2 regions of the Streptomyces sp. RK9 genome follow, and region 1 is predicted to be linked to the other one. Evidence: riboswitches for the same ligand, from Rfam matches in the RefSeq annotation. Region 1 holds a riboswitch; the other holds the start of a gene.
The links. Region 1 has a riboswitch for cobalamin ahead of AB6L24_RS02255 (CoA-acylating methylmalonate-semialdehyde dehydrogenase). Riboswitches for the same ligand answer to the same signal wherever they lie in the genome.

Region 1 (3,400 bases):
CGAGGTGACGGTCTTGGTGCGGGTGTAGAAGCGGATGGAGTCCGGCCCGTGCTGGTTGAGGTCGCCGAAGCCGGAGCGCTTCCAGCCGCCGAAGGTGTGGTACGCGACGGGGACCGGGATGGGGACGTTGACGCCGACCATGCCGGTGTCGACGCGGCGGGTGAAGTCGCGTGCGGTGTCGCCGTCGCGGGTGAAGAGCGCGACGCCGTTGCCGTAGGGGTGCTCGCTGGGCAGCCGCAGCGCCTCTTCGTAGTCGGCGGCGCGGACCACGGACAGGACCGGGCCGAAGATCTCCTCCTGGTAGATCCGCATGTCCGGGGTGACCCGGTCGAAGAGCGAGGCGCCCGCGAAGAAGCCGTCCTCGTGGCCGGGGAGGGTGAAGTCCCGGCCGTCGACCACGAGTTCGGCGCCCTCCTCGACGCCGAGGTCGACGTAGGAGCGGACGCGGTCGAGGGCGTCGCGGCTGACGAGCGGGCCGAAGTCGGCCTCGGGGTCGTCGGAGCGGCCGATGCGCAGCGCGCCGATGCGGTCCTTGAGGCGGGCCACCAGGGCGTCGGCGGTGGACTCGCCGACCGGCACGGCCACGGAGATCGCCATGCAGCGCTCGCCCGCGGAGCCGTATCCGGCGCCGATCAGGGCGTCCACGGCCTGGTCGAGGTCCGCGTCCGGCATCACGATCATGTGGTTCTTGGCGCCGCCGAAGCACTGGGCGCGCTTGCCGTGGGCGGCGGCGGTGGCGTAGATGTGCGCGGCGATCGGCGTGGAGCCGACGAAGCCGAGGGCCTCGACGCGCGGGTCCTCCAGGAGGGTGTCGACGGTTTCCTTGCCGCCGTTGACGACGTTCAGGACGCCCGGCGGCAGGCCCGCCTCCAGGAAGAGCTCGGCGAGGCGCAGCGGGACGGACGGGTCGCGCTCGGACGGCTTGAGGATGAAGGAGTTGCCGCAGGCGATGGCGGGCGCGGCCTTCCACAGAGGGATCATCGCGGGGAAGTTGAACGGCGTGATGCCCGCGACGACGCCGATGGGGCGGCGCAGCGAGTGCACGTCGATGCCGGTCCCCGCGTTGTCGGTGAACTCGCCCTTGAGCAGGTGCGGGATGCCCGCGGCGAACTCCACGACCTCGAGGCCGCGCTGGAGGTCGCCGTGCGCGTCGGCGACGGTCTTGCCGTGCTCGGCCGACAACAACCGGGCCAGCGACTCGCGTTCGCCCTCGACGATCCGCAGGAACCGCATCAGGACGCGGGCGCGGCGCTGCGGGTTCCACTCGCCCCACTCGCGCTGCGCCTCGGCCGCGTCGGCGATGGCGGCCTCGGTCTCCGCGCGGTTCGCGAGCGGGACGCTGGCCTGTATCTCGCCGGTGTTCGGGTCGTACACGTCGGCGTGCGCGCCCGATGTTCCCGGGATGTGCTTGCCGCCGATGAAGTGGGTCAGTTCACGGACCATGGGAGCCTGCTCTTTCGTCAGGTGTGGATCCGGGGACGGGCGCGCCCGACCGGCCGTCGGCGGCGTGCGCGGGCATGCCGGGGTGACGGTCGGACAGAGGGACGCGAACGGCCAGGGGGCCGTCAGACAGCGGGGGTTGTCGCTCGCATCGCCGGATCACCTGGGTCGTGGGTGCGCACCGGGGCCATGCGTGTCTGCTCCATCCTCGTGGACAACACGGAACACCCCACGGCCGGTATCCTGACTCCCGGATCAGCGCCCGTTCTCCCGCCTTCCCAACGGACTTCTCCGTCAGTGGCGTTGTGTCACGCGAGAACGCACTCCCCGGTCACAGTGGCGGGACCGCGCCGGATTCACACCGGCTTCCCTGCACCGCGGGCTTCGTCACGAACATATACTTGGACGTCCTAGTAAGTCCACAGCGGACGGGTTCCCACTTGCCGTGGGAACCCCCTGTCCAGCTCCTAGTGGGGTGTCACGCCCCCAGTTCGGCGCGTACGACACCGGCAAGGCCCGCCAGCGCGGACGTGAGGTCCGCCGCGCTCGCCCCGCCGCCCTGCGCCACCTCGTCCGAGCCCCCGCCCCGCCCGCCGAGCAGCCGCTTGACCAGCGCGGACGCGGACAGTCCCGCCGCGCGCCCGGCCTTGTTCACGGCGACGACGAGTACGGGCTTGTCAGCGGTGAGGGCCACGGCGGCCACGCCCGGGCGCTCGCCGGGCAGCCGCCCGCGCACGTCCAGGGCGAGGGTGCGGGCGGCCCCGGCGTCGCCGTCCACGGTGGCGGTGACGACGCCCGTGCCGGCCACGTCGACCGCCCGGTCCGCCAGTTCGCCCGCGCGGACGGCGAGGGCCGCCTGCCGCAGCCGCTGGTTCTCGCGGTCGGCGGCCTTGAGCCGGTCGAGGAGTCCGGCGATGCGCTCGGGCAGTTCGGCGCGGGGCGCCTGCACCTGCTCGGCGATGCGGGCGACGAGGTCGCGCTCGCGCGCCAGATGAGCGAAGCCCTCGATGCCGACGGCGGCCTCCAGGCGCCGCATGCCCGCGCCGACGGACGACTCGGCGGTCAGCGCGACGACGCCGACCTGCGCGGCGTGCTCGACGTGCGTGCCGCCGCACAGCTCGCGCGACCAGGCGCCGCCGATCTCGACGACCCGTACCTGCTCGCCGTACGTCTCGTCGAACAGGGCGAGCGCGCCGAGCTCCTTGGCCTCGGGCAGCGTCATCCAGCGCACGCCGACGGGCAGGTCGCGGCGGAGCGCGCGGTTGGCGGCCTCCTCGACCTCGCTGCGGACGGTGGTGGAGAGCCCGCCGCGCCAGGGGAAGTCCAGGCGCAGATGGCCGGGGCGGTTGTAGGACCCGGACTGCAGGGCGGTGGGGCCGAGGACCTCGCGCAGGGCGGCGTGCAGGACGTGGGTGCCGGAGTGGGCCTGGCGGGCGCCGAGGCGCCACTCGGGGTCGACGGCGGCGTGCACGGGGTCGCCGACGGCCAGTTCGCCCGCGGTGACGCGGACCTGGTGTGCGACGAGTCCGGGCAGCGGTCGCTGCACGTCGAGCACGTCGGCCTCCACCGAGGCGCCGGAGAGCCGGCCCGCGTCGCTGTCCTGGCCACCGGACTCGGCGTAGAACGGCGTGCGGTCCAGGACGGCGGTGACGATCTCGCCGTCGCGGGCCACGGGCACGGGGCCCGCGGGGCCGAGGAGGGCGAGGACGCGTGACTCGGTGGTCAGGGTGTCCCAGGCGCGCCAGTCGGTCGGGCCGTGCTCGGTGAGGACGGCGCGCAGGGCCGATGTGTCCACCGCGCCGCCGGACTTGCGGGCGCGGGCGTCCGCGCGGGCCCGCTCGCGCTGCTCGCGCATGAGCGCCGTGAAGCCCTCGCGGTCGACCTCCACGCCCTGCTCGGCGGCCATCTCCAGGGTGAGGTCGATGGGGAAGCCGTACGTGTCGTGCAGCAGGAAGGCCTG
Region 2 (3,400 bases), on a different replicon from region 1:
AGAACCCGTCGGCCTGCTCGACCCCGGACCGCTTCAGGGGATCGTGCAGCGAGTCCGGCTGCGACCACCCCGCGTTGCCCGCGTCGAGATAGACCTTCGTGTTCTTCAGGGACTTGAGCTTGGTGACGGCACCCTTGAGGAGGTCGTAGCGCTCCTCGTGGAACTGCTCGGGCGTGCACTTGTCGACCATGTGGAGGACCGCATCCGGCTCCAGGACGACCGTGGCGTGCCGGTCGCCGATGCCCTTGGCGACGCCGTCGATCCAGGCGCGGTAGGCGTTGCCGTCGGCGGCGCCGCCCTTGGAGAACTGGCCGCAGTCGCGGTGCGGGATGTTGTAGAGGACGAGGAGGGCGTCCCGGTCGGCCTTCTCGGCGGCCTCCGTGTACCCCTGGGCCTCCTCCTCGGGCTTCTCCGGACCGATCCACTCGCCGACGGGCTGCTCGGCGATCTTGCGGATCTGCTCGGCGTCGTCCTTCTTGCCGTCCTTGTCGTACGCGGCGACCTGCTTGGCGGCGTTCCCCTCGGGGTTCACCCAGAACGGGTCCTTGCCCTTGGGCTGTTGGCTGACGCCGCTGCCGGAGCCCTCCTCGTCCTTGCCGTCACCGTCCGACGAGCACCCGGAAAGCAGCAGCGCGGCCCCCGCGAGCGCCACTGTCACCGACACCCCCCTGGCCGCGTAGCCCCGCGCGCGACCTGTGATTTTGCGGTACATCCACTCCCCCTAGGGTGCACAGTCCGGTGCTCAATCCTGACATAACTGGGTGCGGCCCACGAGGCCCGGCCGCCTCGGCGACCCACCTGTAGGAGACCTGTTACAGCCCGCCGAAGCGGGGTAGGCGAGGGGCCGTGGGGGGCGGGCGAGAAGGGGAGGGTCATGGACCGCACCTCCGCGCGCAGGCTCGCGCAGGCCCTGGTGGAGGCCGCCGACACTGCCGCCGACGACTTCGACGCGGAGGCCCACCTGCGCCGCGTCTGCCAGCACTGCGCGGAACTCCTCGGGGTGCTCGCCGTCGGGGTGATGTACGCCGACGGCGACAGCGCCGTGCGCCTCGCCGTCAGCGACAAGGGCGGTGATCTCGCCAAGGACCTCCTGGAGGCGCAGGCGTCGGACGGCCCCTGCCTGGAGTCCTACGGCACCGGCTCCCCCGTGCCGCACGTCCGGGTCACCTCGGCCGACGCGCTCGCCCGCTGGCCCGGCTTCACCGAGCGGGCCCGGGCGCGGGGCGTGGGCGACACGTTCGCGGTGCCGCTGCGGGCCCGCAAGCGGGTGCTCGGCGCGCTCAACGTCTTCGTGGCACGGACACCGAACGGGAACCGGCCCCACGTCCGTCCGCAAGAAGGCGAAGAGGACAGCGCGTTGGCGCTCGCGCAGGCGCTCGCCGACGCCGCCGGGGTCGGGTTGCACAACCACCGCGCGTACGCCGAGTACCGCGACCTCTCCCGGCAGCTGCAATCCGCCCTGACCAGCCGCATCCGCATCGAGCAGGCCAAGGGGATACTGGCCGAGCGCTGGCGGACCGGTCTGGACGTGGCGTTCGAGGCGCTGCGGCGGCACGCGCGCCGGGAGCGGCTCGTGATGGACGTGGTCGCCGGCATGGTGATCGAAGGCTCCCTGGACGACGCGACCCTGCTCGACGAGGACCCGTGACCCTCCGGAGCGCGCTGTGGACTTGGCGTCAAAACCCCTCTAGGCCACGGCCGTCTTCCGTTCTAGAGTCAGTGCTAAGGCCCAAGCCCCCGGCCGGAGTTGCCTTTTCCACACCGTCGGGACCTCCCACGCAGTTGGGACCATCCAAGGCCTCCCGTGCCGGCGCCGGGTTTCTCCCGCAGCTCGAGCGCGCGCGGTCGAGGACCAGCCCGGTCGACGGCTCCGGGGGGAGCGGGTCGTTGGCCGGGCCAGGTTGTGTTCGCACTCGCCGCGCGCCGGGGTGCGCGCCGTGCGCACGAGTCCGCACGTCAGGGGCGCGAGGACTGGTTGACAGTGTCCATGACCACCTGGGACTCTCCGGGCGACAAGTCCATACATCGAGGCGACGGTTGCCAGGAACCCGGTGCGAATCCGGGACGGTCCCGCCACTGTCACCCCGCGCGAGTCACCGCTCACTCGCGCGCGGGAAGTCAGGAACTGACCCGTCGTCCTCCTGCTTTGGGGCGTGGAAACCCCAGAAGGAGGCTCACCGGCATGTCCGTCACGTCTGCGCACAGCGCACCACACAGCGACACGGCTGCGATACAGTCCGCGACGATCGAGACCCGCGACTGGCTGATCGCGGCGGCCGCGGCGATCGTCGCACTGATCGCCCTCTACGCCGTCTTCATGGACAACGGCTCGCTGATCTCGGCGACCGGCGACTACCTGCACGAGTTCGCCCACGACGGCAGGCACCTCTTCGGTGCCCCCTGCCACTGATCGGGGCCGCGCGCACCATGCCGACGTCCCCGAATTCCCCGAACTCCCCCACCGCTCCCCGCACTTCCTCCGCCCCCTCCCCCGACTCCGCCCCCGATCCCTCCTCCGACTCCTCCTCCGACTCCGACCTCTCTCCCGGTCCGCCGGGCGAATCCCCCAAGTCGCCCGAGACCGCTGAGGCGTCCGCGACCCCCGAGGCCGCCGGCACCTCCCGCACCGCTGCCGCTCCCGCCCGGACCGGCGGCTCCCCCGTGCTGCCGCTGCTCGGTCGCGGGATGGTCGCTGGAGCGCTCGGCGGGCTCGCCGCGGGCCTGTTCTCGCTGCTGCTCGCCGAACCCCTGATGGACAAGGCGATCCGCGCCGAGGAGGCCCGTTCGCACGAGCACGAGCCCGCGGGCGGCGCCGTCCAGCACCACGAGGAGCTGTTCTCGCGCTCCACGCAGCACGCGGGCCTGGTGATCGCCCTGGTCGTGGCGGGGCTCGCGATCGGCGTGCTCTTCGCCGTCGCGTACGCGCTCGTGCACCGGCGTGATCCGCGGGGCAACCCGTGGCCGCGCGCCCTCGCGTTCTGCGCGGCCGCGTTCTGCGCCGTCTCGCTGTTCCCCGCGCTGCGCTATCCGGCGGCCCCGCCCGGGGTCGGCGACGCGGGCACGGTGGGCGACCGGCAGGAGATGTGGCTCGGCGCCGTCGTGATCGGCGTGCTCGGCATGTTCCTGGTGTGGCAGGTGTACGTACGCCTCGCCGCGCGCCCCGTACCGGTGCGGCAGTGTGCGGTCGCCGTGACGGCGGTGGCGGTCCTCGCGCTGCTCTGGGCGCTGCCCGACAACCCCGATCCGGTCCCGGTCAGCGCGACCCTGCTGTGGGACTTCCGGATGCTGTCCCTGGCGTCGCACGTGCTGCTCTGGGCGGTGTTCGCGGGGGTGTTCGGCGGCCTCGGGCTGCGTGCCCTGCGGACGAAGGAGCCGGTCACGGCCGGTGCGGCGGGCTACG

Region 2: another riboswitch for cobalamin. It lies ahead of AB6L24_RS39140 (CbtB-domain containing protein); the one in region 1 lies ahead of AB6L24_RS02255 (CoA-acylating methylmalonate-semialdehyde dehydrogenase).

What each region holds. Positions count from the first base shown of each region.
Region 1 is NZ_CP173703.1:519,637-523,036, forward strand. Features, by position in the region: gene AB6L24_RS02255 (CoA-acylating methylmalonate-semialdehyde dehydrogenase) at 1-1,443, opposite strand, end outside; cobalamin riboswitch at 1,656-1,853, opposite strand; gene alaS (alanine--tRNA ligase) at 1,919-3,400, opposite strand, start outside.
Region 2 is NZ_CP173705.1:377,021-380,420, forward strand. Features, by position in the region: gene AB6L24_RS39130 (glycoside hydrolase family 6 protein) at 1-664, opposite strand, end outside; gene AB6L24_RS39135 (ANTAR domain-containing protein) at 875-1,648, shown strand; cobalamin riboswitch at 1,998-2,149, shown strand; gene AB6L24_RS39140 (CbtB-domain containing protein) at 2,183-2,410, shown strand; gene AB6L24_RS39145 (CbtA family protein) at 2,428-3,400, shown strand, end outside.